DNA from 4 places in the Lysinibacillus sp. FW301-JW8 genome. Region 4 is predicted to be linked to each of the others. Evidence: predicted binding sites of a transcription regulator. Region 4 holds the regulator's gene; each other region holds the start of a gene.
What was found. The regulator LexA, encoded in region 4, represses DNA repair genes until DNA is damaged. The targets are predictions, from matches to a motif close to CGAACATATGTTCG.

Region 1: the regulator LexA is predicted to act here: its motif matches at 5,639-5,652, upstream of parE (DNA topoisomerase IV subunit B).
Region 2: the regulator LexA is predicted to act here: its motif matches at 3,814-3,827, upstream of uvrB (excinuclease ABC subunit UvrB).
Region 3: the regulator LexA is predicted to act here: its motif matches at 2,803-2,816, upstream of recA (recombinase RecA).

Annotation. Positions count from the first base shown of each region.
Region 1 is NZ_JBYTBB010000072.1:3,703-11,915, reverse strand. Features, by position in the region: gene AC3WOM_RS22370 (hypothetical protein) at 1-460, opposite strand, end outside; gene AC3WOM_RS22365 (sigma-70 family RNA polymerase sigma factor) at 441-974, opposite strand; gene parC (DNA topoisomerase IV subunit A) at 1,208-3,646, opposite strand; gene parE (DNA topoisomerase IV subunit B) at 3,643-5,619, opposite strand; gene plsY (glycerol-3-phosphate 1-O-acyltransferase PlsY) at 6,402-7,004, shown strand; gene AC3WOM_RS22345 (HesB/YadR/YfhF family protein) at 7,024-7,314, shown strand; gene AC3WOM_RS22340 (spore germination protein) at 7,461-8,213, shown strand, end outside.
Region 2 is NZ_JBYTBB010000001.1:86,378-94,590, reverse strand. Features, by position in the region: gene secA (preprotein translocase subunit SecA) at 1-97, shown strand, start outside; gene AC3WOM_RS00440 (competence protein ComK) at 561-1,109, shown strand; one part of gene prfB (peptide chain release factor 2) at 1,257-1,331, shown strand; one part of gene prfB (peptide chain release factor 2) at 1,333-2,361, shown strand; gene AC3WOM_RS00430 (competence protein ComK) at 2,425-2,934, opposite strand; gene AC3WOM_RS00425 (IDEAL domain-containing protein) at 3,162-3,404, shown strand; gene uvrB (excinuclease ABC subunit UvrB) at 3,901-5,880, shown strand; gene uvrA (excinuclease ABC subunit UvrA) at 5,888-8,213, shown strand, end outside.
Region 3 is NZ_JBYTBB010000002.1:99,984-108,196, forward strand. Features, by position in the region: gene AC3WOM_RS01445 (helix-turn-helix domain-containing protein) at 1-838, shown strand, start outside; gene pgsA (CDP-diacylglycerol--glycerol-3-phosphate 3-phosphatidyltransferase) at 886-1,464, shown strand; gene AC3WOM_RS01455 (competence/damage-inducible protein A) at 1,482-2,741, shown strand; gene recA (recombinase RecA) at 2,899-3,960, shown strand; gene rny (ribonuclease Y) at 4,637-6,196, shown strand; gene AC3WOM_RS01470 (hypothetical protein) at 6,762-7,010, shown strand; gene AC3WOM_RS01475 (TIGR00282 family metallophosphoesterase) at 7,370-8,167, shown strand.
Region 4 is NZ_JBYTBB010000015.1:56,421-64,633, reverse strand. Features, by position in the region: gene AC3WOM_RS08630 (type II secretion system F family protein) at 1-456, shown strand, start outside; gene AC3WOM_RS08625 (type II secretion system protein) at 598-1,053, shown strand; gene pilM (type IV pilus biogenesis protein PilM) at 1,165-2,142, shown strand; gene AC3WOM_RS08615 (PilN domain-containing protein) at 2,139-2,729, shown strand; gene AC3WOM_RS08610 (hypothetical protein) at 2,729-3,418, shown strand; gene AC3WOM_RS08605 (prepilin peptidase) at 3,476-4,228, shown strand; gene AC3WOM_RS08600 (gamma-glutamyl-gamma-aminobutyrate hydrolase family protein) at 4,259-4,981, shown strand; gene AC3WOM_RS08595 (DUF4303 domain-containing protein) at 5,097-5,594, opposite strand; gene lexA (transcriptional repressor LexA) at 5,713-6,330, opposite strand; gene yneA (cell division suppressor protein YneA) at 6,495-6,809, shown strand; gene AC3WOM_RS08580 (YneB family resolvase-like protein) at 6,806-7,471, shown strand; gene AC3WOM_RS08575 (GNAT family N-acetyltransferase) at 7,689-8,201, opposite strand.

The DNA of each region.
Region 1 (8,213 bases), on a different contig from region 4:
CATCAACCATCCAAGCAAGCCAATCTTCATTTACTAACATTTTTGAAATAGGGAATTTACTTGTTACTTCCACTTTTTCAATATGTGTATCGAGTGCATAGGAATAAATGGTATTGCCTTCGTAATAATAAAAGGAGTTCGTTGCATCATCAAAGACAGCTGTAAATAATGTATCAGCAGATCGACCAGGGATACTAATTTCTTCATAGAATTGCTCAGTTATTTGCGAAATCGTCAATTGTTCCTTTATTTCATCTATAAATGGATAACTTAGTAAAGCCGTAAGTGCTAAAGCTGAAATTCCTACTGCTATGGGCTTCCACACATGTTTTTTTACAGGGGTTTGCTGTTGCTCAAATCTAACATGAGCAGCCTCTAAAATCTCTTCTTTTTTTTGAGGAGTTAATGCTAATTGATCTGGTATAGTAGCCTTTAATCGATTACGTAAATTCATTTCCATTATAAAACCCCTCCTTTTCTAATTGGATACCTACTCGTTTTCTCCCTCTTGCTAGCCTTGTTTTCACTGTATTGATTGAACATTGTAAAATGGATGCGATATCGGTGATAGATAGTTCATCATAGTAATAAAGCCAAAGAACCTCTCGATATTTCGTTTCTAATGTAGTAATGCTGTGAGCAATAACATCCATTTCCTCCTGCTTTAAAATTTGAGATTCCACTGATATAGAGGCTTCCTGCTTTTTAAAAAGACTAGTTAACTCTGTTTTTCGATATGCCCAGCTTTTAAAGTAATTATGACACTCGTTGACAACCATACGGTACAAGTAAGTTTTCACACTAGAACGCCCTTCAAATTGCTCCATATGAATGTAATAGCGGATGAACACTTCCTGCACAATATCCTCTGCCCTTTCTTTACTTTTTACATATGTATAAGCTAGTCGAAGTAAGTAATGACCGTATAAATCCATAGCCTCCCGTAAATGTATATCTCGTTGTTGTTTCTCCAAGCAATTCCCTCCCTTCATCAATTTGTATAAGTTAGACAAAGCACAATGCTCATTGGTTTCATTTTTCCATTAATTTTGTATTAATGGCATTATTCAACTGGTGCTGAATAACGATAAAAAAATCACTCATAATGAATGGCACTTTAAAAATTAAAAAAAGTCAATTTGCATCACATTTTTTGTGGCAAATCGACTTTTTTAGTGTCCTCCTCATAAAGAGGCTGAGCTTCAATTTAGCTTGGATTTTGTTCTTTTTTTGCTGTTAATACATGTGAGATCTGTCCGTCAGTTGCAATATCTACTTTAAACGAGCCATTTGAATGACGATCTGCACGGGTTAGTGCATGAACATCTACGATCTCTTGTACACCTTTTTCAGTTTCAATGATAACATGCTCCTCATCTGTCGCCTTGACTACTGCAACGATACGATGAGGGTTTGCCTTTAATTCAGTTAAAACCTTTAAGCCCCGTTTCGCACGACTAGCCATCTCTACTTCAGCTACATTCATTTTCTTCACAGCACCTCGCTGCGTTACAATAACAACGTATTCTGTGTCGTTTGGCTGTAAAACATTGACACCAACAAGTGCTTCCCCATCTTTTAAGGTAATCCCTTTGACACCACCAGTTTTCACACCAGTTACTGGTAACTCCTCCATTGGGAAACGGATGGCATAGGCTGTATCAGTTGTTAATAATAATTCAGTGTCATCCGTAACGAAATCTGCAAATATCATTTCATCGCCAGCTTTTACATTCATTGTTTTTATCGGCTTCGAATAACGGGTAACTGCATAATCTGCCAAAGGAGATCGTTTAATTTGTCCATCTTTCGTAGCCGTTAAAATATAGGTATTTGTTTGTTCAAATGTCTCGAAACCATAGACCGCAATAATAGATTCATCCTCTCCAGTTGGCACAATACTCGATATATGCTGACCGAGATCCTTCCAGCGAATATCTGGTAGCTCATGAACAGGCTGGTAAATATAATTGCCTCGATTTGTGAACAGCAGCAGATGATGCTGTGTATTTAAGTTTTCTTCATACAATAAATAATCTGAATCCTTCATCGCAATATCCTGACCATTTGAGGCTGCATGGGAACGTGTAGATGTCCGTTTAATATAACCATCCTTTGTTACAGTAACGACAACCTCTTCACTTGGTACAAGGACATCTAACGTAATTTTGATTTCTTCAATTTCTTGTTCAATTTTCGAACGACGTGGCTCTGTAAAGCGTTTTTTAATATCAAGTAACTCCTGTTTTATGACGCGGATAAGCTTTGCTTCACTATTAAGAATGCCCTCTAGCTTGGCAATCAATTTATTTAATTCATCCTGTTCTTGGCGAAGCTCTGTAATGTCCGTGTTCGTTAAACGGTATAATTGCAAGCTAACAATTGCCTCAGATTGCACCTCTGTAAAGTCAAACTTAGTTTGTAAATTTAGTTTCGCATCTTTTTTATCATTAGAAGAACGGATCGTAGCAATCACTTCATCTAAAATAGACAATGCCTTAATTAAGCCGTCAACGATATGCGAACGATCCTTAGCCTTTTGTAGATCAAAAATCGAACGGTTTGTAACGACCTCTTTTTGATGGGCAATATACGCATCAAGTAATAAAGGTAATGTCATCATCGTTGGACGACGATTATGAATGGCAATCATATTAAAATTATAAGCTACTTGTAAATCCGTAGTTTTAAATAAATAATTTAAAATACCTTGCCCTGGTACATCTTTTTTCAGCTCAATGACCACACGTAAGCCTGTACGGTCCGATTCATCGCGAATTTCCGCAATACCTTCTAGACGCTTATCGACGCGTTGCTCATCTATTTTTTTCACAAGATTCGCTTTATTAACATCATATGGCAATTCCGTAATGATGATCTGCTCTTTGCCGCCTTTAATAGGTTCCACAACAGCTTGCGCACGGACAATGATTTTACCACGGCCTGTTTCATAAGCTTTTTTAATTCCATCAACACCTTGAATAATACCACCTGTTGGGAAATCTGGACCTTTAATAACTGTCATCAACTCATCAACCGTTGAATGAGGCTTTTCTAAGCGCATTAGAACACCGTCCAGCACCTCATCAAGAGCATGAGGAGGAATATCTGTAGCATAGCCGGCTGAAATACCTGTCGAGCCATTCACCAGTAAATTTGGAAAGCGTGCTGGTAACACAGTTGGCTCCATATCCTGATCATCAAAGTTTGGCACGAATTCAACAGTTTTCTTGCCAATATCACGTAGCATCTCTGCGGCAATAGCTGATAGTCTTGCTTCTGTATAACGCATCGCTGCTGGTGGATCACCATCAACAGAGCCGTTATTGCCATGCATTTCAATCAACATATGACGCGCTTTCCAATCTTGACTCATGCGCACCATAGCTTCATAAACTGAGCTATCACCATGAGGATGATAGTTACCAATTACATTTCCGACCGTTTTAGCGGATTTACGAAATGGTTTATCGTGTGTATTCCCCTCAGAAAACATTGCATATAGTATACGACGCTGCACAGGCTTAAGACCGTCACGTGCATCAGGCAACGCGCGGTCTTGAATAATATATTTACTATAGCGACCAAAACGGTCACCCATCACTTCTTCTAAAGGTAAATCTTGAAACTTTTCCGTACTACTCATGCTTGGTCCTCCTCTTGTTGGATGAATTCATTGTCTAAAATATTTGAATCATCCTCCATACCGAAGTTTACATTGGCTTCGATCCATTTTCGACGCGGTTCAACTTTATCGCCCATTAATGTTGTGACACGTCTTTCAGCTCGTGCACCATCCTCAATCGTTACACGAATTAACGTACGTGTTTCAGGGTTCATCGTCGTATCCCACAGCTGGTCTGCATTCATCTCGCCAAGACCTTTATAACGCTGCAATATGTAACCCTTTCCAACTTTTTTGATGGCCTTTTGTAAATCATTTTCAGTCCAAGCATATTCAATCACTTCTTTTTTACCAGTACCCCTTGAAACTTTATACAATGGTGGTAAAGCAATAAAGACCTTGCCCGCTTCAATTAATGGGCGCATGTAACGATAGAAAAACGTTAATAGCAACACTTGAATATGTGCACCATCCGTATCGGCATCGGTCATAATAACGACTTTATCATAGGCTGAATCCTCAACAGAAAAATCTGTGCCAACCCCTGCTCCAATTGCATGAATAATCGTTGAAATTTCCTCATTTTTCATGATGTCCTGCAGCTTGGCCTTTTCCGTATTAATGACTTTACCGCGCAATGGTAATATGGCTTGGAATGTACGATCTCTCCCTTGCTTTGCGGAGCCCCCAGCAGAATCACCTTCGACTAAATACAGCTCGTTTTTCGCAGCATTGCGAGATTGTGCGGGTGTTAATTTTCCAGAAAGTATGGTACTGGCCTTTTTGTTTTTCTTGCCATTACGTGCATCTTCCCGTGCTTTACGAGCCGCTTCACGAACTTGCTGTGCACGAATAGCTTTACGCACAAGGGATGCGGATAGCTCGGCATTTTCCTCAAGCACATATAAAATTTGCTCAGAAACCACACTATCTACGGCAGAACGAGCCTCACTCGTCCCTAGCTTGCCTTTTGTTTGCCCCTCAAATTGTAGTAAATGCTCAGGAATACGTACAGACACAATCGCTGCCAGACCCTCTCGAATATCTGTTCCTTCAAGGTTTTTATCTTTATCTTTTAACAGACCAATTTTTCTTGCGTATTCATTAAACACACGAGTTAATGCTGCTTTTGCGCCTGTTTCATGTGTGCCGCCATCACGTGTACGAACATTGTTAACAAAGGACAGAATTGTTTCTGAATAGCCATCGTTATACTGGAATGCAAATTCTACTTCAATATCATCCTGGATCCCTTCCACATATTTGACAGGATGAAGAACGTCTTTTTCCTCATTCAAATACGCAACGAAAGCTTCAATGCCGTTCTCATAAAAGAACACATCACCTTTGCCTTCCTCGCGTTCATCGATTAACTCAATTTTTAAGCCCTTCAATAAAAATGCCGACTCGCGTAAACGTTCTGCAAGTGTATCATAATTGAATTTTGTAACAGAAAAAATCTTGTCATCTGGTAGAAAGTGGACTAGTGTACCTGTTTGTTTCGTACTGCCGATTTCTTCAAGAGTCGTGGCTGGATGGCCACCATTTTCAAAGCGTTGGCAGTATTTCTTACCATCACGGTGTATTGTAACTTCTAAAAATGTTGATAACGCATTAACGACAGAAGAACCTACGCCATGTAAACCACCACTCGTTTTATAGCCGCCTTGTCCAAATTTACCGCCAGCATGTAAAATCGTAAAAATAATTTCAGGTGTTGGCTTCCCCATTTTATGCATACCAGTTGGCATTCCTCGACCGAAGTCACGCACGCTAATACTCTGATCTTTATGAATCTTGACAATAATATGAGAACCAAAGCCAGCCAATGCTTCATCCACCGCATTATCCACGATTTCATACACGAGGTGATGAAGTCCACGGCCATCTGTAGAACCGATATACATGCCGGGTCTCTTTCGTACCGCTTCTAATCCTTCTAATACTTGTATAGCGTCATCATTATAGACGCTTGGTGACTGCTTATTCGTCAAAAAATTCCCCTCCAAAAAACAAACGGATGTTCTATTTATCTTCTCTTCCTAATAATAATAGCATTTCCTGTCAATAGCTAGCGACAGGCCCAATAAAATTTTAATTCCCCACAGCTTCCTCATTTTTAAAAGTAATCATCTGCATTGTCATAAGCTGTCATATTCCCTTGACGCAAGGACTTAAGCTTTTGTTGCATAACTCATTCATCTCTTCATCTATAGAAATGTAAGTAATCTGTACCTGACACTCCGCTTTCGGTACAAAAACATAAGTTGCTGTCGCACAGTAAAGATTTGCTGAATCAAGTAAAACACCAAATGACTAATAACCGATTATAAACTTTCAACTAAAACAAAGATAACTCGTGAAGGTTTTCAATTCTTCATGCAGAAGCATTTAATAGCCACCCTAATAGGAATGGATATGTAGATTAACAATAAAATGGGTATCTTCTGTCTGACTGAAGATTCATACTAGCATTTCCATGAAATTTAAGATAGACTTCTATTCTACCAAAGGAAAGGATGATTGACAAAATTGCCATTTTACCTATATTTTTAGAAAAGGATTGTCTTGATGATGGGAAGCTCGTGTCAAATAGCCTAACCTCAGTGCAATATACATATCGAAACCCTTGAAAAAATAGTTATCTTTTGTATTGAATTCAAGGAACGTCATGAAATCTCCTTCCTGACATTGTAGATTATCAAGAAAAAGTGTAAAATACTTGTTACAAACTATTAGTACCAAGTGATGAATTACCAATGAAAGGAGTCCAGCTATGTTAAATGGACTTATTATTTTATGTGCTTATCTAATTGGCTCTATACCTTCTGGATTATGGATAGGTAAAATTTTTTATAAAACAGATATTCGTGAACATGGTAGTGGTAATTTGGGTGCCACGAATACCTTCCGTATCTTAGGAAAAAAAGCAGGAATCGTCGTAACCATTATGGATGTTCTAAAAGGGACAGCAGCTGTATTGCTAGTAGCATTGCCGATATTTTCTGAGGTCTCCATACACTCATTAATTCTTGGACTTATAGCGGTTATTGGTCACATGTTCCCTATCTTTGCAAATTTCCGCGGAGGAAAAGCTGTAGCAACATCAGCTGGTGTTCTCTTAGGATATTCATGGCCTTTATTTGTCTTACTTTTTATTACATTTATTGTAACGTTAAAAGTCACAAAAATTGTAAGTTTAACTTCCATGATTGCCGCTTTAGTAGCACTTATTTATTCAATCGTTTATTATTTTGTTACAGGTGATTTTGCGTTAAGCATTTTAGTAGCATGTTTATTCACCTTTATTATTTATCGTCACCGTGCAAACATTGGCCGCATTAAAAATGGGACCGAGCCAAAGGTGAAATGGCTGTAGCAAAGAGAGGAGCATTCTAATGAATATTGCACTAACAGATGAAGCCCTGCATTGGTTTAAACGAGAAATGGAAGTAGAAACAGGCGATACCATTCGTTTTTATGCAAGATACGGAGGTTCTAGTCCATTTCACGAAGGCTTTTCTCTTGGTATGACTCGTGAGGAGCCAATCGAGATTGGTGTCAAAACAGTGATTGATGGCGTTACCTACTATATTGATGAAAAAGATTTATGGTTTTTTGATAGCCACAACCTACATGTAGATATTGATGCTACAAACGATGAATTAAAATATGACTATCGTAAATAAAGCCGTGTTTCCTTTCGTTTATACGAAGGGAACACGGCTTTTTCATTTGCCGCAAACTAAATAGAATAAATTTCTATCTTTGTTTATCTATCCTGATATTTGTCCATTCTATAGGTAGTGAATGCACGATTGGAGGAGGAAAGAAAATGTCCGTTTCAAAAAGTACAGATGCCTCCCAACCAAATTCCAATGATGAACTCCTATTTAGTTCACTTTCGAGTAATGTAAAATTGATTCGAAATACACTTGGAAATAGTAATGACCTGATTATACGAGAAATTACCATTGGAAAAGCTGAGAAACACACAATCGCAATTGTTTATATGGATGGCTTATCTGATAAAACAACCATTTCGGATACTGTTATTGATAAGCTCATGCTCGATATGGTTGAAGTAAATGGCTCAGATACAGATATAGAAACTATTTATCAGTATATAAGAGAATCTTGTTTGACAGTCGGTGATGCAAATAATATTTCTCATTTCTCAGCACTGTACACTGCTATTTTGAATGGTAATACAGTTATCTTATTAAATGGAGTTACCACTGGTATCGTAACAAGTACAAAAAGTGCTAAAGATCGAGAGGTTACAGAGCCTACAACAGAATCTGTGATTAGAGGACCAAGGGAATCCTTTACTGAAACATTACGCACAAACACAGCCCTTATCCGCCGAAAAATTAAAAGCCCTAATCTTTGGATAAAATCTCGTGTGGTTGGAGAGGTAACGCAAACAGATGTAGCCGTTATGTATTTAAATGGCATTGCGAATGACAAAATAGTGGCAGAGGTTCTGACACGTATAGACCGTATTAATACTGACGGCATATTAGAAAGTGGTTATATCGAAGATTTTATTCAAGATTCTAAATTCACAATGTTTCCAACAATTTAT
Region 2 (8,213 bases), on a different contig from region 4:
GCAACCGGTGCGTAAGGCTGAAAATATTGGACGTAATGATTTATGTCCATGCGGAAGTGGTAAGAAATTTAAAAACTGCCATGGTGCAGCTCAATAATAACTGAAAAAAGATCATTTTAGCCTCGTGTTAAAATGATCTTTTTCTATATTTAAAAATAGCTAATGAAGGAAAATAAGTAGAAAAAAGTCAGAATTTATAGACAATTGAAATATATGAGTATACAATAGCTGTAAATCAATAGGGATTTAGTTCAACAAAAAAATACTTTTTATCTCCTAATTCTATATTTTATAAGTAAAAGTAACTGTTTGGATAATAAAATAGATGTTTTAAGTGCTAGCAGGAATATTAACAGAGGAAACTTATTCCCTCGTCATTGATTAGTTTGAACAAGCTTTCTTTGAAGAAAAGGGGGTGGTGTATGTGTGGATAAAAAAATCCTCGAGTAAACAGTCTGGGGGACCGTCTCGAGGATATACATTGGGGTATACCAATATATATTTAGTATATTCCCTTTTACTGCTGAATATAAACATAAATTTCATAAGGGGGAATATCGATGCATAAAGAGAACATTATGAGAAGTGAAACGATGCTGTATATGCCTGTGTATGATGCCTTTGGAAACTTGTGTACACGTGTAATAGAAAGGGATAATCAATTTATATCGAAATTACCGCCAACAAAATTGATGGACTTTAATTTACGTTATTTTGGCTCTAGTTTAAGGGGAGCTTTTGATGGCTCCAAAATGATACTTGGCAAGCTCAATAAGAATCCTATAATTGTTCATGAGCAAAGTAATAATGTTTGGTTTCCAAGTAGATCATATCGACGACCAGAATGTATGTGGTTTGCTGTACATCATATAGAGGATTATCAAGCTATAGATAAAAAGAACACAAAAGTATTTTTTATGGATGGTAATGAATTCGATGTAGATATTAGTGTGAATGTATTTGAATATCGAATTCAAAGAGCCTTTTTATTAAAATATAAACTGGAGAATCGTACTAAGCACCTACATGTTCAATATGATCGAGTAAAAGTCTTTCAACGTATGCCAACATTCAATACCTTGTATGAGAATGAAGTTCAATTTGAATAAACTGTTAGGCATCATGCTGATATTTTAAAAAAGTATGTTTTCTGACGTAAAAACGTTATAATAATAAAATACGGGGCTAAAGCTATTGGTATTTCTAAATACATTTTTCAAGGATAGCCTCATTAATTATGTCCGGAGGATTTAACAATGATTGAATTAGCAGATGTACGTAATGCATTAGACACTTCAGCCAAAAAACTGGCGGATTTCAGGGGGTCTCTTTGACTTAGAAAATAAAGAGGCGCGTATTCAGGAATTAGATGAAATGATGCTAGAGCCAGGCTTCTGGGATGACCAACAAGCTGCGCAAGTTGTCATTAATGAAGGAAATGGCCTAAAAGCAATTGTCAATGAATATAAAGATTTAATAGAAACGCATGAGAATTTAGATATGACACTAGAGCTTTTACGTGAAGAGCCGGACGAAGAATTGCAAGAGGAACTAGGGAAAGAACTAGTAGAATTTCAGCAAAAAATAAGTGATTTTGAGCTACAACTGTTATTAAGTGGCCCATATGACCAAAATAATGCAATTTTGGAGCTTCATCCAGGAGCAGGTGGTACAGAGTCTCAAGACTGGGGATCTATGCTTCTTCGTATGTATACACGCTGGGCAGAAAAACGTGGTTTTAAAGTTGAAACAGTGGATTATTTACCAGGTGATGAGGCAGGCATTAAATCAGTAACATTGTCCATTAAAGGTCACAATGCTTACGGATATTTACAGGCTGAAAAAGGAGTTCATCGTCTAGTGCGTATCTCTCCATTTGATTCTTCAGGTCGTCGCCATACATCTTTTGTATCTTGCGATGTCATGCCTGAATTCGATGACAATATCGAAATTGATATTCGTACAGAGGATTTAAAGATTGATACGTATCGTGCAACAGGTGCAGGTGGTCAGCATATTAATACAACAGACTCAGCTGTCCGCATTACTCACATCCCGACCGGTACCATTGTACAATGTCAGGCTGAACGCTCACAAATTAAAAACCGTGAAAAAGCGATGACAATGTTGAAAGGTAAATTATATCAATTAGAGCTGGATAAACAACAGTCACAGTTAAATGAAATTCGTGGTGAGCAGAAAGAAATCGGCTGGGGCTCACAAATTCGCTCATATGTATTCCATCCATATTCAATGGTGAAGGATCATCGTACAAATGAAGAAACAGGTAATGTAGGAGCAGTGATGGATGGCGATTTAGATCCATTCATTAATGCATACTTACGTTCAAAAATTGGCTAATAAGATCCCTTCAAGGGCACAGAAACTTTGTGCACCTGAAGGGAATTTTTTTATTCACCTTTTTTAGAAAGGTGGATGATAGGGGGCATCATGACTAATGCTCTTTCGTTCATTCATGTAATACTTATAGAGCATTGATGCATTGACAAATTGTTTACTGATAGATGCATATTGAATAGGTAATTCTATTTGCTTATCGTTTTTTAGCGTGATAATACAGCCTAATTTACTCGGTATAATATTCGAAATGGCGTGAAGTCCAATCCAAATATTATGAATGGAGTTCGGAGAATAAGTTGGTAAAAAGATACATGGGAAACCATAATCAAAAGCTACTACGATTGGTAGTTTATGCTGATTGCCAAAAAAGCGTTTAGCGGAATATTTCGCAGCTTCATAGGTTGTTCCAAGTGAGATACAAGTTTTTCGTAGTACGTGCATAGGTTTACGAGTAACGATTAGCTCATTATGTTTGTCAATAACCCGTGTGAAGATTTTTGACCCATGTTGGACAGGTTCAAGTAAATAGGTGTTGAAAGACATTAAATATCCATTGACATAGTTTGTTTGCATAAATGGAGTTCCTCCTTTTTTCTATTGATAGCTGTAGTGTAGAGGATAAAATAAATTATTGACAATATAGATTAATCGTGAAACCTATTGATAAATGAAGAAAACGTGTAGAGAGTTTACTTTAAATGAACAGAGATTAGTGGCTAATCCAAGTTATTTTCAGTTCTTAAGCATTGCTTTTTAATTTCAATTTTCATATAATTTAGAAAAGGATCGAGGTGAGATCGTTGGATAAATATTATTCGTATACAGATTTTCTAAAAGCCGTTGGTCAGTCAAAGAAAGTTGATGAGGCAGAGAAATTATTGAACGAGATTTATTTAGATTTATTTTTAAATCAAATCCAGCGTATGCATCGTGAAGAGCAGCTCATGGTTCTGGTAGATAGAGCACTCGATGAAAAAGATGAAAAGGCATTTCATCTATACGCACATGAACTAACAGTATTACGCCAAGCAGCAAGTGAATAATATGACGAGCCCGCTCTCCCGAAAATTGGAGGGCGGGATTTTTTTGTGTACAAATTAGTAAAAGAATTAACTGGTAAAGTTGCTCGGAAAAAGGGGGGGATTTGATCGATTAGTGACGGGAATCGCTCAATAAGAGTGGAATCTCCTTAATTGATGGGAGTCACTCAAAAAGAGTAGAGTGAGAAGAGTTGCTCAAAAGCGTAAATACTACTCAACAACGGGGAGGAACCACTAAGAAACATGTTCTCTGCTCAATATTTAAGAAAAACTAGGCATTAAAAGGAATCCGTTCAGCTGAAGAGCTTGAAAACTGGATGAAGCGGCTATTATAGGAGTAGAAAGGTGCTCCACAATATACTTGAATGATCAATAATTATACCGTCATATTAGCGAAAGAGAAAACAATTTACAAACATTCGTTCGTTAAATGTTCGAAATTTTAGTGCTGCTATGCTAAAATAAATGTACAAATTGGAAGGAAAGGACGGGGGCGTGTGTGCAAGCATTTGATTTACAAGCGCCATATCAGCCTAATGGGGATCAACCACAGGCAATTGCAGAATTAGTGGAGGGTGTACGTGCAGGTAAACGTCATCAAACATTACTTGGTGCAACAGGAACAGGAAAAACGTTTACCATCTCTAACGTTATCCAACAGATCAAAAAACCAACACTGATTATGGCACACAATAAAACACTAGCTGGTCAATTGTATAGTGAATTTAAAGAGTTTTTCCCGAATAATGCTGTGGAATACTTTGTCAGCTACTATGATTACTTTCAGCCAGAGGCCTATGTACCACAGACAGATACTTATATTGAAAAAGATTCAAGCATAAATGATGAAATCGATAAATTACGTCACTCTGCCACATCTGCATTATTTGAGCGTGATGATGTTATTATTATTGCTTCTGTATCCTGTATTTATGGTTTAGGTTCTCCAGAGGAATATCGTGAAATGGTTGTATCAATTCGTACAGGAATGGAAATTGAACGTAATCAGCTGCTACGAAAACTGGTAGATGTTCAGTATGAGCGCAATGATGTCAGCTTTACTCGCGGAACGTTCCGAGTACGTGGGGATGTGGTGGAAATATTCCCAGCATCCCGAGATGAACATTGTATTCGCATAGAGTTTTTCGGAGATGAAATAGACCGCATTCGAGAAGTAGATGCGTTAACAGGTGAGATTTTATCAGATCGAGATCATGTCGCTATTTTCCCAGCATCCCACTTCGTTACACGAGAAGAAAAAATGCGAAAAGCCATTGAAAATATTGAAAAAGAGTTGGAGGAACGACTTGCTCTTTTACGTGCTGAGGATAAATTATTAGAGGCTCAGCGTTTAGAGCAACGCACTCGCTATGATTTAGAAATGATGCGTGAGATGGGCTTTTGCTCAGGGATTGAAAACTATTCGCGTCATTTAACATTACGTGAAGCGGGAGCGACTCCTTATACTTTGCTTGATTATTTCCCTGATGACTTTTTACTGGTAGTTGATGAAAGTCACGTTTCACTGCCGCAAGTTCGAGGAATGTTCAATGGTGACCAGGCACGTAAAGGTGTACTAGTCGACCATGGTTTCCGTTTACCGTCAGCTCTTGATAACCGCCCTTTACGTTTTGAAGAATATGAGAAACATATACATCAGGCTATTTATGTATCGGCAACACCTGGTCCATATGAGCTTGAGCATACGCCGGAAATGGTGCAGCAAATTATTCGTCCAACTGGGCTGCTTGATCCACAAATTGACGTACGTCCTATTGAAGGGCAAATTGATGATTTAATCGATGAGATTCAGGGGCGTATTGCTCGTGATGAACGAGTGCTCGTTACAACGTTGACGAAAAAAATGTCAGAGGATTTATCAGCTTATTTGAAAGAAATGGGCTTAAAGGTGGAATATCTGCATTCTGAGATTAAAACACTCGAACGTATTGAAATTATTCGTGAGCTTCGTAAAGGGACTTATGATGTGTTAATTGGCATTAACCTTTTGAGAGAGGGGCTAGATATTCCTGAGGTGTCACTTGTGGCAATTCTAGATGCTGACAAGGAAGGGTTTTTACGCTCGGAACGCTCATTAATTCAAACTATTGGACGTGCTGCACGTAATGCCAATGGTCATGTCATTATGTATGCAGACAATAGAACGGATTCCATGAAAAAGGCCATTGAGGAAACGAAACGTCGTCGTTTATTACAAATGGCGTATAACGAAGAACATGGTATTACACCAAAAACGATTGTTAAGAAAATCCCTGATGTGATACGTGCGTCACAGGTTGCTGAGGAAGAGGAATCCTATGTAACAAAGGCAACAAAAGGCAAAAAGCTGACAAAGGTGGAGAAGGAGCAATTATTAGCTTCACTAGAAGTAGAAATGAAGGAAGCGGCAAAAGCACTGGATTTCGAGCGTGCTGCTGAGCTTCGCGATACAATATTTGAATTGAAGGCAGAAGGGTGAATGACTTGTGAAAAATACTGAAATCGTCGTGCAAGGCGCACGAGCACATAATTTAAAAAATATTAATGTGACAATTCCACGAGATCAATTAGTTGTATTAACAGGTTTATCAGGCTCAGGGAAATCGTCATTAGCATTTGATACGATTTATGCTGAGGGGCAACGTCGTTATGTAGAGTCTCTTTCTGCCTATGCTCGTCAATTTCTCGGTCAAATGGACAAACCTGATGTTGATGCGATAGAGGGCTTATCCCCTGCTATTTCGATTGATCAAAAAACAACGAGCCGTAACCCGCGTTCAACAGTGGGTACGGTAACAGAAATCTATGATTATTTACGTTTACTGTATGCACGTATTGGCAAGCCTATTTGTCCAAATCATGGCATTGAAATTACTTCCCAAACGATTGAGCAAATGGTCGATCGCTTATTAACGTATCCAGAACGAACAAAGATGCAGCTTCTCGCGCCAATGGTATCTGGACGTAAAGGGACACATGTAAAGCTATTGGAAGATTTAAAAAAGCAAGGCTTTGTGCGTGTCCGTATTGATGGCGAATTACGAGATTTAGATGATGCCATTGAACTTGATAAAAACAAGAAGCACTCCATTGAAGTCGTAGTCGATCGTGTTGTGATGAAGGAAGGTATTGCAGCTCGTCTTAGTGATTCCTTAGAAACAGCGTTACGCTTAGCAGATGGACGTGTTCTTGTCGATGTCATGGAGCATGAGGAGCTATTATTTAGTGAGCATCATGCCTGCCCATTATGTGGATTTTCTATTGGGGAGCTAGAGCCACGCATGTTTTCATTTAATAGTCCTTTTGGTGCCTGTCCAAGCTGTGATGGACTAGGTTCAACACAAGAAGTCGATTTAGATTTAGTAGTACCAGATTGGGATCGTACATTATTAGGAAATGCTATAGCTCCGTGGGAACCAACAAGCTCCCAATATTATCCACAGCTACTAAAGGCAGTATGTGATCACTATGAAATACCGATGGATGTTCCTGTAAAGGATATTCCAAAAGAAAAAATGGATAAACTTTTATACGGTTCTGGTAAAGATAAAATTCATTTTCATTATGAAAATGAGTTTGGTAATGTCAGAGATCAAATGATTGAATTCGAGGGCGTTGTACGCAATGTGGAACGTCGCTTTAAAGAGACAACGTCTGATTATGTCCGTGAGCAGATGGAGAAATATATGGCTCAGCAGGCTTGTCCTTCTTGTAAAGGCTATCGCTTAAAACCAGAAACATTAGCTGTGAAAATTGCTGATCAGCATATTGGAGAAGTGACGCAGTATTCCATTCAGGAGGCAGATGCATTTTTCAAAGAGCTGGATTTATCAGAAAAGGATATGAAAATTGCTCGACTTGTCTTACGTGAAATTGGAGAACGTCTCGGCTTTCTTGTAAACGTCGGTTTAGATTATTTAACATTAAGCCGAGCAGCAGGTACACTTTCAGGAGGAGAAGCTCAACGTATTCGCCTTGCAACGCAAATTGGCTCGCGCTTAACAGGTGTTCTCTATATTTTAGATGAACCATCCATCGGCTTGCATCAACGAGACAATGATCGTCTTATTAGTACATTGCAAAACATGCGTGATATTGGTAACACGCTTATTGTAGTCGAACATGATGAGGACACAATGCTAGCAGCAGACTACCTTATTGATGTTGGGCCTGGTGCGGGAGTTCATGGAGGTCAAATTGTGGCGGCAGGAACGCCACAGGAAGTCATGGGTAATGAGAAATCTTTGACAGGGCAATACTTAAGTGGCAAAAAGTTCATTCCTTTGCCAATTGAGCGACGTCAGCCAAATGGTCGGAAACTATCCATTAAAGGTGCCAAGGAAAATAATCTACGTAATGTGAAAATTGATATACCTCTTGGTCTATTTGTAGCAGTGACAGGGGTTTCAGGCTCAGGAAAATCTACGCTAATAAACGAAATTTTATATAAATCATTGGCCCAAAAGCTAAATCGATCAAAGGTTAAGCCTGGAGAGCATAAAGAAGTGACAGGGATGGAGGAGCTTGAAAAAGTTATTGATATTGACCAATCTCCAATCGGTCGTACACCTCGTTCTAACCCTGCAACTTATACAGGAGTTTTTGATGATATTCGTGATGTTTTTGCTACAACAAATGAGGCAAAGGTACGTGGTTATAAAAAAGGACGTTTTAGCTTTAATGTTAAAGGTGGCCGCTGTGAGGCATGTCGCGGTGACGGGATTATTAAAATAGAAATGCATTTCCTACCAGATGTTTACGTACCTTGTGAGATCTGTCACGGTAAACGCTACAATCGTGAAACATTGGAAG
Region 3 (8,213 bases), on a different contig from region 4:
AATTCAAAAGCGTTATTTAGTAGGAATTGAAGAGGGCAATTATTCGATTATGCCTGGTTCGTTTTATGTACGAGCCTTTATTAAACAATATGCAGATGCTGTTGGGTTAAACGCAGAAGAGCTTTTAGAAACCTATAAAAGCGAGCTGCCAAGTACACCGAACGATCAGGTCAGCCAGTCCATAACGAATAGCCCAAGCAGAAGAAAAGTTACAAAGGGCCCTTCCAATAAAATGATGGAGGCAATGCCGAAAATAATTGTTGGTTTATTTATCATTGTCATCATTGTAGTAATCTGGGTTTTAGTGCAATCTAAAAATAGTGCAGGAACAAGTGATGAGGACAATAAACCTTCAGAAATAGAATATGATTCAAAAGTAAAACCAATCGATAGTGAAAAAGAAAAAGCAGATGCTGAGAAAAAAGCTGAAAATGACAAGAAAGATTCAGCAGATTCTAAGGATTCAACAAAAGAGGAAACACCTGATGAAAACCAAGCTGAAGATGTTAAACAATCAATTTCAGCGGGTACTGTAGAAGCGGATGGAGCTACAACTTCTTATACGTTAACAGGTACAGACACACTTAAAATACGTATTGAAGTCTCAGGTCCTACATTCGTCGGTATTCGTAATCAACAGCAGCAAGAATTATTAGCAAATACGCGCGTCTATAATGCAGGAGAAGTAGTGGAATTTGATGCAACATCTGAAAATTATGCTCGTATTCGCTTAGGTAATTCACAACAAGCTAAGATATATATTAATGACGAGCTGTTAACGTATGCGCAACAGATTGTAACGCAAAACATCGTCATCAATTTCAATAAAGAACAGTAGTCATCTAATGATGACTACTTTCTTTCATCATGAAAGGTGTTAGAAAAATGAACATTCCAAATAAAATTACCATCTCTCGAATCTTACTTATTCCGTTTTTTGTTATTGTAATGATGTTTGATTTTGGCTGGGGAACAATGTCACTATTCGGTGCAAATATGCCTGTTCATCACTTTGTAGGTGCCCTTATCTTTATCTTTGCTTCAACAACTGATTGGGTGGATGGTTATTATGCACGTAAGTATAATCTTGTGACGACATTTGGGAAATTTTTAGACCCGCTGGCTGATAAATTACTTGTTTCAGCGGCTTTTATTTTAATGGTGGAGCTTGGTATGGCGCCTGCTTGGATCATTATTGTCATCATTAGCCGTGAATTTGCTGTAACAGGTTTACGTTTAATATTGGCTGGTGGAGGAGAAGTCGTAGCGGCAAATCAGCTTGGCAAGATTAAAACATGGGCACAAATTGTTGCCATCGCGGCAGCGCTTTTACACAATACAATCTTTACGCTTATTGGTATTCCATTCGATATAATAATGTTATATATTGCATTGTTCTTCACATTATGGTCTGGATGGGATTATTTCTATCTAAATCGACGTGTTTTACTTGAGTCTAAATAAGAAAGGTCTTGTGGATCATGAATGCTGAAATTCTAGCAGTTGGCTCAGAATTATTGCTTGGTCAAATTACGAACACAAATGCGAAATTTATTTCTAACCAATTGTCTGAGTTGGGGATTAATGTGTTTTATCATACAGTTGTTGGAGATAATGCCCAACGTTTAGATGAGGCTATAACGGTTGCAGAATCTCGGGCAGATTTAATCATCTTTTCTGGTGGGCTTGGACCTACAAAAGATGATTTAACAAAGGAAACAATCGCACGACATCTTGATGTTTCACTTGAACATGATGATGTCGCCCTGACTTATATTGAGCAATTTTTTGCTAAACGAGGTCGTCCAATGACTGAAAATAATCGTAAGCAGGCATTAGTATTAGCTGGTAGTGAAGTTCTGGCAAACCATCATGGAATGGCACCCGGCATGATATTAACAAAAGGTGGACGCACATATATTTTGCTGCCTGGACCGCCAAAAGAGCTTGAGCCAATGTTCCAATTTGAGGCAAAACCAAAGCTCGGTGCGTTGTTAAACGCTGGAGGTGTTATTGTCTCTCACATTATGCGCTTTTATGGTATCGGTGAGGCAGAGCTGGAGGTTCGTGTTCAAGATATTTTAGATACACAAACAAACCCTACTGTTGCACCTCTTGCTTCAGATGGCGAAGTAACCTTGCGTGTAACTGCTAAAGCGGAAACCGTGCAGGAGGCACAGCAGCTAATTGCAACAAAGGTAGCTGAAATTCAAGCGCTTGTCGGTGACCATCAATATGGTGTAGATGATGATTCTCTTGCCTCTAAGACAGTAGAAATGTTACTTGATAATCAGTTAACTATTTCTGCTGCAGAAAGTTTAACTGCGGGGTTATTTCAATCAGAGCTGGCAGAAATTCCGGGAGTAGGGAATGCACTCGTTGGAGGCGTTGTAACGTATACAGAAGAGGCAAAAATAAGACAGCTCGACATTTCTAAACAATTACTAGATACACATGGCATTGTCAGCAGTGAATGTGCCGCGGCTATGGCTAGCGCTGTAAAGCAAAAATTCGGTACGAATATTGGTATTGGTTTAACAGGGGCAGCAGGACCAACAGCACATGATCACCAACCAGTAGGAACAGTTTGGATTGGTATCGCCATTGACGATGAGGAACCAATCACGTATTTACTTCATTTATCAGGTATGCGTAATACAAATCGACTTCGTGCTGTAAAGTTTACCTGTCATTATCTAATGCAACTTTTGGAAGAAAGAGGATACACCAAGCGCTATTAAATAGAAAAAATAGGAATTTGGGTAGAGGAAATTTACCCAAATTTTTATTTTGAAGAAAAAACGAATAAACGTTCGCTTTTTTCTTGCGTGTTCTCTCAAAAACAAGTATAGTAGAGATAGAGAAAAACAGTGAACAGTTTTCGAAGGAGGAAAATGAATGAGTGATCGTAAAGCAGCCTTAGAACAGGCGTTAAAACAAATTGAAAAGAACTTTGGTAAAGGTTCTATTATGAAACTTGGCGAAAAAACAGATTTAGAAATTGCTACATCATCAAGCGGTTCACTAGCACTTGATGCTGCATTAGGTGTTGGTGGTTATCCACGTGGGCGAATTATTGAAGTTTATGGTCCTGAATCATCAGGTAAAACAACGGTTGCTCTCCATGCGATTGCAGAGGTGCAAGCAGCTGGAGGACAAGCAGCATTTATTGATGCTGAGCATGCATTAGATCCAATCTATGCACAAAAGTTAGGTGTTAATATTGATGAACTACTATTATCTCAGCCAGACACAGGTGAACAAGCACTTGAAATTGCTGAAGCATTAGTTCGTAGTGGTGCGATTGATATTATCGTTATTGACTCGGTAGCAGCATTAGTGCCAAAAGCTGAAATTGAGGGAGATATGGGTGATTCCCATGTCGGTTTACAGGCACGTTTAATGTCTCAGGCATTACGTAAGCTTTCAGGTGCTATTAATAAATCGAAAACGATTGCCATTTTCATTAACCAAATACGTGAAAAAATTGGTGTAATGTTTGGAAATCCGGAAACAACACCAGGCGGACGTGCTCTTAAATTCTATAGCTCTGTTCGTTTAGAGGTTCGCCGCGCAGAAGCCATTAAACAAGGCAATGATATTATGGGGAATCGCACAAAAGTGAAGATTGTGAAAAACAAAGTTGCACCACCTTTCCGTACAGCAGAGGTAGATATTATGTATGGAGAAGGGATTTCAAAAGAAGGTGAAACAGTTGATTTAGGTGTTGAACTTGATATCGTTCAAAAAAGTGGCTCTTGGTATGCTTATGGTGATGAACGTTTAGGACAAGGACGCGAAAACGCAAAACAATATTTAAAAGAAAATCCTGCCGTTATGGAGGAAATCGCTAATAAGATCCGTTCCTCTTATGGTATCGCTGCTACTTCCTACACAATCGCTGCTCATGATGAGGAAGAAGTGGATGAAGAATTAATGCTTCTTCTTGAAGATAAATAATTTAAATGCATTGTTCCTGCTCTAATTTGAGAGGGAACAATGTATTTTTTTGTCTATATTCCATATAAAGGTGGGTATACTCATAAAGATAACATCATGCATTGAGTGAGGGTCTAAAAATGTATCCTTAGCACTGTTTATTCCTTATTATGTAAAATAGGTAAATGTAAATCTAGTGTAAAAGTATTAGGAAGTTTATTCACCTATTGGTTATCAATTACTTTTTTCTGGAGAGGGGCGAACAGGTGCCCGACTATCCTTGACAGAGCTTAAGGCTAGCTATACAATTAAATATGTATAATTTCTGAATTATGACTTTAAATAGGCAGTACATTTTATCTTCATTCAGTATAAAACTCCCACCTCTGAAGGTGATGAGATGAATGGGATGTGGTTCCTTTTCAGTGAGTGTTTAAACATCTACTGAAATATAGGAACTCAGTCTAAGAACGCCACGTCCTGTGGCAACGACTGAGTGACCAACATCATGTTGGCCCAAAGCCTCCGGTGAATGTTACAGATTTTGAAAGCAATGAATAGAAGGATGTTTGCCTAAAACCTTCGCATCCTGGCAGGCATAGGCCGATTCAAAATCCGGACGTAATTACGCCAAGGCGAAATTGATGTATGCGCCGACTGAAACTGTATTACCCAAATAGCAAGAGGAGGTGTTCATATGGATGGAATTACTATCATCTCCGCTTTGCTTGGAATCATCGTTGGTGCCGCTGTTAGCTATATCTACATGAAAAAAGTGAATGACTCAAAAATCACTGGTGCTAAACATGTTGCTGAAACAATCGTTGAAGAAGGAAAACGAGAAGCGGAGGCATTGAAAAAAGAAGCACTACTTGAAGCCAAAGATGAAACTCACAAATTTCGTACTGAAGCTGAGAATGACATTCGTGAACGTCGTTTAGAACTTCAAAAACAAGAGAACCGTTTATTGCAAAGAGAAGAGAATCTTGATCGCAAAGATGATGCTCTAAATAAGAGAGAAGCAGGCTTAGAGCGTAAAGAACAAGCTCTTGCCGAAAGACAACAGCATATTGAACAGATGGAAAGCAAAGTGGACGAGCTCGTTGCCTCGCAAAAAGCAGAGCTAGAAAGAATTTCTGCTTTAACTAGAGATGAAGCAAAGACTATTATCTTAGGGGAAGTAGAAAAAGAGCTAGCAACTGATATTGCTGTGATGACGAAGGAATCAGAAACACGTGCGAAAGAAGAATCAGATAAAAAAGCACGTGAAATTTTATCATTAGCATTACAACGTTTTGCTGCAGACCACGTTGCAGAAACAACGGTATCTGTCGTGAACTTGCCAAATGATGAAATGAAGGGTCGAATTATTGGTCGTGAAGGACGAAATATCCGCACATTGGAAACGCTAACAGGTATAGATTTAATTATTGATGATACACCAGAAGCTGTTATTTTATCTGGCTTTGATCCAATTCGTCGTGAAACGGCTCGACTTGCACTTGAAAAGCTTGTACAGGATGGCCGTATTCACCCAGCTCGAATCGAGGAAATGGTGGAAAAAGCTCGTCGTGAAGTGGATGAACAAATCCGTGAAACAGGTGAGCAAACAACATTTGAAATTGGCATTCATAACTTACATCCTGATTTAATGAAAATTTTAGGCCGTATGAAATATCGTACAAGCTATGGACAAAACGTCCTAAAACATTCAATTGAAGTCGCATATTTGGCAGGCTTACTCGCTGCTGAACTTGGTGAAGATGTAGCATTAGCTCGTCGCGCAGGCTTATTACATGATATTGGTAAAGCAATTGACCATGAAGTTGAAGGTAGCCACGTCGAAATCGGTGTGGAATTAGCAACAAAATATAAGGAACATCCAGTAGTCATTAATAGTATTGCTTCTCACCATGGTGATACAGAAGCAACATCTGTCATCGCGGTTTTAGTGGCTGCAGCTGATGCATTATCGGCTGCTCGTCCAGGTGCTCGTAGTGAAACACTCGAAAACTATATCCGCAGACTCGAAAAATTAGAAGAAATTTCTGAAAGCTATGAAGGTGTAGAAAAATCCTATGCTATTCAAGCTGGTCGTGAAATTCGAATTATTGTCCAACCTGAAAAAATTGATGACTTGGCTTCACATCGCTTAGCACGAGATATCCGTAAGCGAATTGAAGAAGAGCTCGATTATCCAGGTCATATCAAAGTTACTGTCATTCGTGAAACACGTGCTGTGGAGTACGCGAAATAATATTGAATGTTAGAGGTTTCTCAAGATGAAAATCTAGGGAGACCTCTTTTTTACTGCCAATGCATGCGCAATCTATGACAAATTGTCTAGATAAGTGCGTTACCATTAGTTTCTTAGGATTATTTTGAATCACTTAAATTGTAGTCTTATGGAGATGAAGCTCATGGAAAGTAAAATTTGGGTTAATTTGGAAAACTGCTGTTAAGAGATAATAAAGAAGTTTAATTCTAGACCCTTCTATAAGGAGGGGAAGATTGGATAGGATAAAAGAAAACATAAAAAGACTAGCTGTGAAATTCTTATAGCCCTTGATTTGCTTATATTTTTATTAAAGAGTAATAATTATTATTTTTATATTCTAGTAGGCATTGGATACGGTTTTTTATTTCCTGCCATACTTACACTGACTTCTTTTTATCTGTTTGCGAATTCTCTTAAAGTAAGAACCTATATAGTCATTTTAGTATCAATTATTAGCATTCTATTTATATTGGGAATTTAGTTAGCTTATTTGTTCGCAGAATTTGATGTTAACCGCATTGATTCTCCAATAGGTGAAGATGCATTGATAATCGAACATAGAAACGTTACATTAGGAGAGACAACTCACTTTTATTACTTTTATCGACCAACGATTTTCCAGGGAATTTTAAAAAAATTAAATAATAAACCAGTATTATTTTTTATTCGTTATGACGGTGAGGAAACACCTGATGGTTTAAAGGCATTAGGAGTAGATAATGCGAAATGGACAGAGGATGGAGTCATTTTTTATTCAGAACGTGGAGAAATTGAAGTGGATTTCAAACGCTAAGATAAATTCTGCCCTTAAATAAGGGAGAATAAACTTATTGGACTAACGGAATGCTTTAGTTGAGCAAGAATTAAACAACTTTAAAGAGCCTTACTACAATATAATTTGTAGCGGGGCCCTTATATTTTTAAATCAAAATTAAGTAACTTTATTTTCACTTTACACCCGCACCCTCTGATTGCCATTCCGATTTAAGGACTAACGTTGTAATCATTATATTTCATATTTTTTTGCTTAATGCTCTTACTGAGGTTACAATTAATGATGTTATATAGCTAGCCATTAAAAAGGGCTTTGCAGAGCAACAACTTGTTCCAATAAAATGGCGGCGTAATTGATAGAAAGAGGCGTATGTAAAAATGAAAGTATTGTTTATAGGAGATATTGTTGGTTCAATTGGCAGAGACGCAGTAGAAAAATATTTACCGCGTTTAAAGAAAAAGTGGAATCTAGACGTTGTGATTGCAAATGGTGAAAATGCGGCGGCAGGCCGTGGAATTACTCATAATATTTATAATGACTTATTACAAATGGGTGTAGATGTCATTACGATGGGAAATCATACATGGGATAATAAAGATATCTTTGATTTTATTGATGATGCGGATTATTTGATTCGTCCTGCAAATTTCTCAACTGAGGCTCCTGGTAAAGGGATGGTACAGATTTCAAAGAACGGTGTGACTTTATCTGTTATTAATCTGCATGGTCGTGTGTTTTTACCCCCTCATGAGGACCCATTTGCGATGGCAGAGAAATTAATCGAGGAAGCACATAAAACGTCACCGCTTGTATTTGTGGATTTTCATGCGGAGGCAACAAGTGAAAAAATTGCGCTTGGTTGGCATTTAGATGGCAAGGCGTCGGCAGTCGTAGGCACACATACCCATGTACAGACAGCTGATGCACGTATTTATCCGAATGGAACAGCCTATATTACAGACGTTGGTATGACAGGTCCTTACGATGAAATTCTAGGAATGACGAAGGAAAGTGTTATTTATAAATTTCAAACAAATATGCCATCACGTTTTGAGGTGCCAAAAAAAGGTCGTGACGTGCTAAGTGGTTTTTTTGTAGACATAGATAATCAAACAGGAAAAGCACTACATTGTGAGCGAATCTATATAAATGAAGATTATCCGTTTCAAGGATGAGGGAAGAAACTATTGTGTATGCTCTAAATGCACGATAGTTTTTTCT
Region 4 (8,213 bases):
ATTATGATTTTGCGTATGCCTATTTTTGGTTCATTAATGCAAAAAAGCGTTATTGCTCGAATGACACGAACATTAGCTACGCTATTTAGTAGCTCTGTGCCAATCTTAAACGCTTTAACCATCGTTGAAAAGGTAGCAGGCAATCCTGTTATAGCCAAGGTGGTTTTAGAGGCTCGGGATAATTTAGAAAAGGGTGGCACCTTATCCGAGCCCCTCGAAAAAAGCTGGCTCTTCCCACCACTTGTCTCACAAATGGCTGCTATCGGTGAACGAACAGGCTCACTCGATTATATGCTAGAAAAGGTAGCGGACTTTTATGAGGAGGAAGTAGATCGTGCAGTCGATACCCTAAAATCACTTGTTGAGCCATTAATGATTTTAGTGCTGGCAATGGTAGTGGGTATTATTGTTGCTGCGATTTTCTTACCGATGTTCCAGCTATATGAAAATATGTAATAGTAGAATTTTTGGTTATTTTTCTAGAATGATATGCTCTCACTATTATAATTTAGTGCAGTATTGAATTGTCTACCTTTAAAAAGGAAGTACGTGTCGACACACTTCATATAGAAAAAATAGTTTAAGGAGGAATTGAGTATGTTCAAAAAATTATTGAACAAAAAGCTTTTGAAAAATCAGAAAGGTTTAACGTTAATTGAGTTATTAGCAGTTATCGTAATTTTAGCGATTGTTGCTGCGATTGCTGTTCCTGCGATCGGTAATATTATACAAAATTCTAAATACAATGCAATTAAAGCAGATGCAATCAATGTCTTAAATTCAGCGAATCTGTATTATACAGATACTACTTCTAGCAGCGCTAAGGATCCTGTAACTACTCAAGATTTGATAAATGAAGGCTTTTTAAAGTCTGTTGGTAAATTACCACTTGACGCAAAAGTTTCAAAGACTAAACTTGAATTAAATACTACAGTTACAGGAGTTTTGAATTATACTATTAATTTTGAGAATGCAACACTTGAAACAATTAATAAAGATACTAAAAAAGGTAGCGAGATCACAACTTCTTATGTAGTAGGATCTAATAAATAATGTAACGATAGTCCTCCCAACTTCCCCAGAGATGCCTATGTATTTCTGGGTGGGAAATGGATGACTAATAAATTCACCTATGAAGTAGCTTAAAAAAGGGGGTCTTTTCACATGTTGAAGAGAAAGAAAAAATCGTATGTGTCCCTCGAATTGAAGGATTATGTTCTTCGTGCCATTGTGGCGGAAGGACCTGATCCTTCACGTTGGCGGCATTATGAGCTGCCATTAGCACATGGCATTCTTGAAAATGGCATTATCCATGATGAGGTCGCTTTATTTGAAGCAATGAATCAAGAAGTGGTGAAATGGGTTGGCAAAAAACAATTGGCTCGAATGTTTGTGCCAGATATGTCTGTTCTTTTGAAAAGCTTTGATATGCCCCATGACTTAAAACAGGAGGAGCTTCGAGGCTATGCCGAAATGGAGATTGGGCACTCAATTCATCTACCATTTCAGGAACCACTTATTGATGTTTATGATGCTGATCCGCTTGATGGTAGGGCACAATTATATGCTGCGCCCTCCGAGGAAGTGAATAAAATTGTGGCGATGCTCCTTGATATTGCGCTGGAGCCAGAGGCAGCGGATATCCGGGCTCTTTGTAATATCCGTTTATTGCATTATTTACAGCTACTGGAGATGGATAAAACCTATTTAATTGCAGAATGGTCTATTAATGAGCTATCTATTAGCATATTTTCACAGGGCAATGTGGAATTTTTACGCTATCAATCAATTGATACAAATATGGAGCAATGGGAAAGCAAGGCACAGGGCGAATATAGCTATGACTTTCAATATAATGGCGAGCTAGAGGATTATCGGATGATTGTTATGGATCAGGTGCTGGAAATTGATCGTATGATGAACTTCTTCCGTTTTTCTTTACATAAGGGTGAAAAAACGGTTGATGAAATCATTATTTTAGGGGACAATCCTTTATTACCTACCATTAGTGAGTTTTTACGTGCCAATTTAGGTGTGCCATTAACGGAGTTAAATGATCAGATGCTTCAAAAGAAATTTCCGCAGTTTACAAGAGCTTTTTCCTCCTTGCTTGGACTAGCATTGAAGGAGGTTAACGGATGATTCCAGAAATTAACCTCTTACCGAAATTAGAGAAGCGGAAAACCTCGCCATTGTTGATTTATATGATTCTAGCTATAATCCTTATTATTTTAGCGTTTATGACCTATCTATTTTTTGATGCTAGGGCAGCGTTAAAGGATTTATCAGTAGAAGAGCGACGCTTAGTGGAAAGGCAGGAGCAGCTACAAAATGATATCGCGACAAAGCAAAGTCAAAATACTGGCTCATTAAAGCAATCTGTTCACTATGTACAAAGTGTTGCTTATCCCGTAACGCCATTAATTGATGAAACAAATGCACTGTTACCAAGCCCAAGTTATTTACGTAGCTATTCATTTGGTACGAACCAAGTAACAATTGAGGCGGATTTTGAAACTATGACAGCTATTTCAAAATACGTTGAGCGTTTATTAGCAAGCCCTTATTTTACAGATACACAAATCGGCTCCATTACTAATTTTGACATTGAGCTAGGGGAGCAGGACAAGGACTTACCTGCAGAGGAAAAGTTTAAGCAGATGCCACGTTACTCAGTTTCCATTACAGCTACTATTGACTTTATGTATCTGGTAGGGGGACGAAGCTAATGACGAAATACCTAAATAGTAAAAAATCAGGCATACTATTGCTTGTCCTGTTGATAGCCTCCTTATTGTTTGCTCTCTATTATTATGTTATTTTGCCAAAAAAGGATGATGTACGAGCGAAGGAAGCTAGTATTCAAAGTCTGCAAACGGAGATTAAAAGCTTAGAGCAATCCCTTACCTCCTTTGATGAGCAGCTAGAGGTTCCTATGCAGGATACTTTAGAGATGCAAAAAAAGGTGCCTAGTGCAAGAGCGGTCGAGCAGGTATTAAGAGATATGGTGGAAATTGAAGAGGTGACAGGTACGCGCATGGAGTCACTAACCTTTAATAATTATGATGAGCCTGTAGCGAATGCCAATGTGGATCAATCGAATACAGTTGCTGAGGCGGAGGCAAAGGTCAATGAGGAAAATCAAGAGAATACGGAAACTCCACCTGTTTCTACGATTGCCCAAGAAAATATTCCACCAGAGCTGAAGCTAGTAACCTTTACCTTTGATATTGGTGCCTTAACATTTGACTCAATGGTTACCTTTTTAAAGGAAGTGGAAAAGCTTGAACGTGTTATGAAAATTGATACGATTAATATGACCATCCCTGGTGAGCAAGAAAAGCTAGATAAAGAGGCGGATAATACTATTAAGGCTACTGTACAGATTACGACGTTCTATTACGAGGGACAAGAATAAAGCTAGGCGCGCATACTTTATATGTATGGGCGCCTCTTAGTTTAGGAGGACATAAAAATGGAAATGGCTTATACCGTGACAGTATTTATTTTTGGGCTTGTTTTTGGCTCTTTTTTTAATGTGGTCGGCTTACGTGTACCAGTAAAGGAGTCCATTGTGCGACCACCATCACATTGCACAAATTGTCAGAGACAGTTAACAGCCCTTGATTTAGTACCTGTGTTGTCCTATGTATGGCTAGGAGGCAAATGCCGTAGCTGCGGACAAAAAATTTCTTGGATTTATCCTTTCATGGAGCTTATGACTGGGGTTTTATTTGCATTTGCCTATTGGAAGCTAGGCTTTACTGTAGAATTTTTTGTAGCCATTTTATTAATTTCATTACTTGTTATTATTGTTGTCTCGGATTTTGCCTATATGCTTATTCCTGATAAAGTACTACTCGTTTTTCTACCGCTGCTCTTTTTAGGACGTGTACTTTCACCGTTATCACCTTGGTGGGATAGTGCACTGGGTGCAGTCGTTGGCTTTGGCATATTATATAGTATTGCTGTGCTGTCAAAGGGAGGTATGGGTGGAGGAGATATTAAATTATTCTTTTTACTTGGGCTTGTATTGGGCACACTACATGCACTCTTAACATTATTTATAGCCGCTGTAATCGGGATGATTGTAGGCATTATAGTGCTAAGGATACGGCAGCAGGGCAGAAAGACGCCGATACCATTTGGTCCATCCATTGCAGCTGCGGCTATAGTTGTCTATTTTTATGGAGATGCCTTAATGAATTGGTATCTTGGGTTGTGGTAAGGAATAACTTACAATCTTGGAGGGGATAAAGTGAAGCCAGTAATTGGCATAACGGTCTTTGTGGAGGATGATTTGTCAGCAAGATTAAATGCTGCCTATAGCAATAGTATTATCGAAGCTGGGGGCATTCCGCTAATTATTCCTCTTGGCATAGAGGAGGATGTTGCACAAATTTTGTCGTTGACAGATGGATTATTGCTATCAGGAGGCTGTGATGTCCATCCATTTCTCTTTGATGCAGAGCCAGCACCTAAATTAGGGAAGGTACACCCTGAAAGAGATTCTGTAGAGCTTGCTTTAATCGAGGCAGCTTTTATTCGAAAGATGCCGATTTTTGGTATTTGTCGTGGTATTCAAATATTAAATGTTGCTCTTGGAGGCAATGTCTATCAGGATATGGAGAGCGAATATCATAGTAAAAAATTATTGAAGCATATGCAGCAGGCGGCTCGGGGCGTTGCTACTCACTATGTTACAGTTACACCTGATACATTATTAAACAGAATCACCAAAAAAGAGAAAATAGCGGTAAATTCCTTTCATCATCAAGCAGTTAATGTATTAGCTGAGAAATTAAAGGTTGCTGCCAAATCCAGTGATGGAATTGTAGAAGCAATTGTACACGAGGACCACCCATTTTGTTTAGCGGTACAGTGGCATCCAGAGGAGCAGGCGATGGCAGGAGATGAAGCATCAAAAAAAATATTTACTGCTTTTATAAAGGCAAGCCTGAAATTCAAAGTAGAGGCATAGTGCTTACAAGGAATCCATATTAAAGTGGATTCTTTTTTTTGTAAACCTCCTAAACAAAAGGAAGATGGCGAAAAATCTCCTTCGACATCTTCTTGCTTTAAAACAATGGGGGTATTTAATGTCCCCAATTACGCACAAACGCAGGAAGTAGGGGATGAGTAGGATTACAACGCTTTGCTGACGATAGCTCCAGCATTTCCTCTTCATTATCATCAGTCACCGAAATAAAAACAAAGATGCTTTCGTCAATAATGCCCTCCTGCTTCAATTCATACATCGTATCACTCATTGCTTGATGAAGCATTTCTTTATGTTCAACAAATTTTTCGTCTTTGATATGCAATATAATATCTAATAATTCACGACTTACCTTTTCGAGCATATTCGTTTCATCGTAATGTAAATATTCATCCTTTAAAAAGCGATAATCTTCGGGATCGTCCTCATAGTTCTGACCAATTTCAATAAGTGATTTTTCAGTTCCCATTGTTAAATAAAGGCTGCCGCAATCACCACCTGTCACTAGAACAGCCGCATAAATTTGTTCATCGTTTAAGGAGCTATACATTGTCGTATAAGCCTCTTGCACAGCCTGCTTGATTTTTTGTTTCAAATAGACGCACTCCCTATGTAAATTGTATTTTGTTCTATGTCTAAAATTAAGAAAAAGAGGTATATGCTCATCGGGGAACATATCATCCTCTTAAAATCATCCATTAATTTTATATTTTTTATTGTACACGACGATAAAGGCCTACAACTTGCCCTAAAATAGAAACTTGATCGACAATAATTGGCTCCATTGTGGAGTTTTCAGGCTGTAAACGGAAATGATTTTTTTCCTTAAAGAAACGCTTAACCGTTGCTTCATCCTCTTCTGTCATAGCCACGACAATATCCCCGTTATCTGCTGTTGATTTTTGCTTTACAATAACTAAATCCCCATCTAAAATACCAGCTTCAATCATGGATTCACCCATAATTTCTAGCATAAATAATTGATCCTCGCTTGTCCCATATGTATCTGGCAGCGGGAAATACTCTTCGATATTTTCAATAGCTGTAATTGGAGAACCTGCTGTAACCTTCCCTACAAGTGGAACGTGAATAACATTTTGCTTTTGGATAGAGTCTTCTGGCTCTAAAATTTCAATCGCACGTGGCTTCGTTGGGTCACGGCGGATAAAGCCCTTTTGCTCTAAACGAGCTAAATGTCCATGAACCGTTGAGCTTGAAGCAAGTCCAACTGCTTCACCAATTTCACGTACTGATGGCGGATACCCCTTTGCGCGTACTTCTTCTTTGATAAAGGCTAAAATGTCTTCTTGTCTTTTCGAAACTTTTTTCATGATTGCTCACCTCTTTTTTCTTTTATTTCTACTTATTAGATAGTATATCAGAATGCGAACACTTATGCAAACATAGGTTCGAAAAGTGTTTGACAAAAACATTCGTTCGCACTATTATAAGAACATACATTCCGAACAAACATTCTTGAAATGAGGTCATAACGATGAATTGGTTAAAGAAAAATCCGCATATCTCCATTTTATTAGGGGCTTGCCTACTATTTGCAGGATACCTTTACATAACAGATCCTGGTGAGGTGACTTACAAGGAAATACAAGTGGAACATGGTGATAACCTATGGTCGTTAGCAGAGCAATACCGTGGTAAAATGAGTAAGGAAGACTGGATTAACCTTGTAAAGGCAGAAAATGAATTACCAAATGTTCAAATTGTTGCTGGTAAATCATTAGTCATTCCAGTGGTGGGAAACCAAGCCAATCCCATAAACTCTATTGAAATAGCGAGAAATGAACCATGATAAATAAACAACAATCAGCCGTCATCTATTGCCGCGTGAGTACAGAAAAAGAGACACAAAGTTCCTCGCTGGAGCGCCAGCAGGAAGAATTAACGCATTATGCCAAGGTGCAGGGCTACAATATAAAGGGCATTTATTTAGATCAGCATAGTGGTTATGATGTGGAGCGAGATGGCTTACTTGAAATGCTTGATTTTATTAAAGAAGAGGAAATTAATGCGCTATTTGTCCAGGATGAAACACGCTTAGGACGTGGTAATGCCAGAATGGCGGTGCTGCATTTATTACAAAAAACAGAAACAGATGTTTTCTCCATGCGAGATGCAGGACCTGTACAATTAAATGAAATGGATACGATGCTGCTAGAAATATTAGCGATAGTAGAGGAATACCAGCGTAGAATCCATAATGCTAAAATACGGCGTGGTATGCGTCGAGCTGTTGAAAAGGGCTATAGACCTGAAAATAATCTATCGAATCGTGGAAATCCAAATGGACAGGAGCGTAAGGAAGTGCCGATTGAGGAAATCATTAAGCTTCGAAACAAGGGTTTTACGTTTGAGGAGATTGCCATGACACTTCGAGGCTTAGGCTTTGATGTTAGTAAGGCAACAGTACATCGAAGATATCGGGAGCATCAGAAGAAGTTGATAGGTGAATAAAGTAAGATCAGTGGGATTTTTGTCATCCCACTGATGAAATAGGAGAGTAAGATTAATACAAGCTTTCAATCACTATATTTTCGAGCAGTTTAAATTGATGTTATTGACTTATTCTGTCGTAAAACATAATGGGTTAAAATGTCTCTAACTCTACTATATTTATTTGCAAATTGTTAGAAGTGTACTTTCCCTTTGCTTGATTGAAACCAGCATATTGCTATACCCACTCCTCACCTAAAACAGCATAATAGTATTCATCCCACCATTCCTCACCATTTGGGATACATTTTTTAAAATATCCTTCACGTCTCATGCCGATTTTCTCCATAACCCGATAGGAGGCAATATTTTCTGGCTGACACGTTGCAATGATCCGATGCAGGTTCATTTCCTTGAATCCATAGTGCAGTACAGCTTTTGCTGCCTCAGAAGCATAGCCTTTGTTGTAGTAATTCGGATGAAAAACCCAACCAATTTCAAATGTATGGTCGCCAAAATATTGATGAAAAGCAATATGACCAATTATCAAATTTCCTTCTATTAAAACAACTGGAAAGTATTTTGCCTGTTCGCAACTATTGTCTGATACAAAATTCTTAGCCATATCCTCGTTAAAAACACCCTCTGGTATATACTTCATGACCTGACTATTTGACGTATATTCATAGACTGCCTGCCAATCGTCCTCCTTAAATTTTCGTATGCATAATCTATTTGTTTCTATCTTCAACGTCTTTTCCTC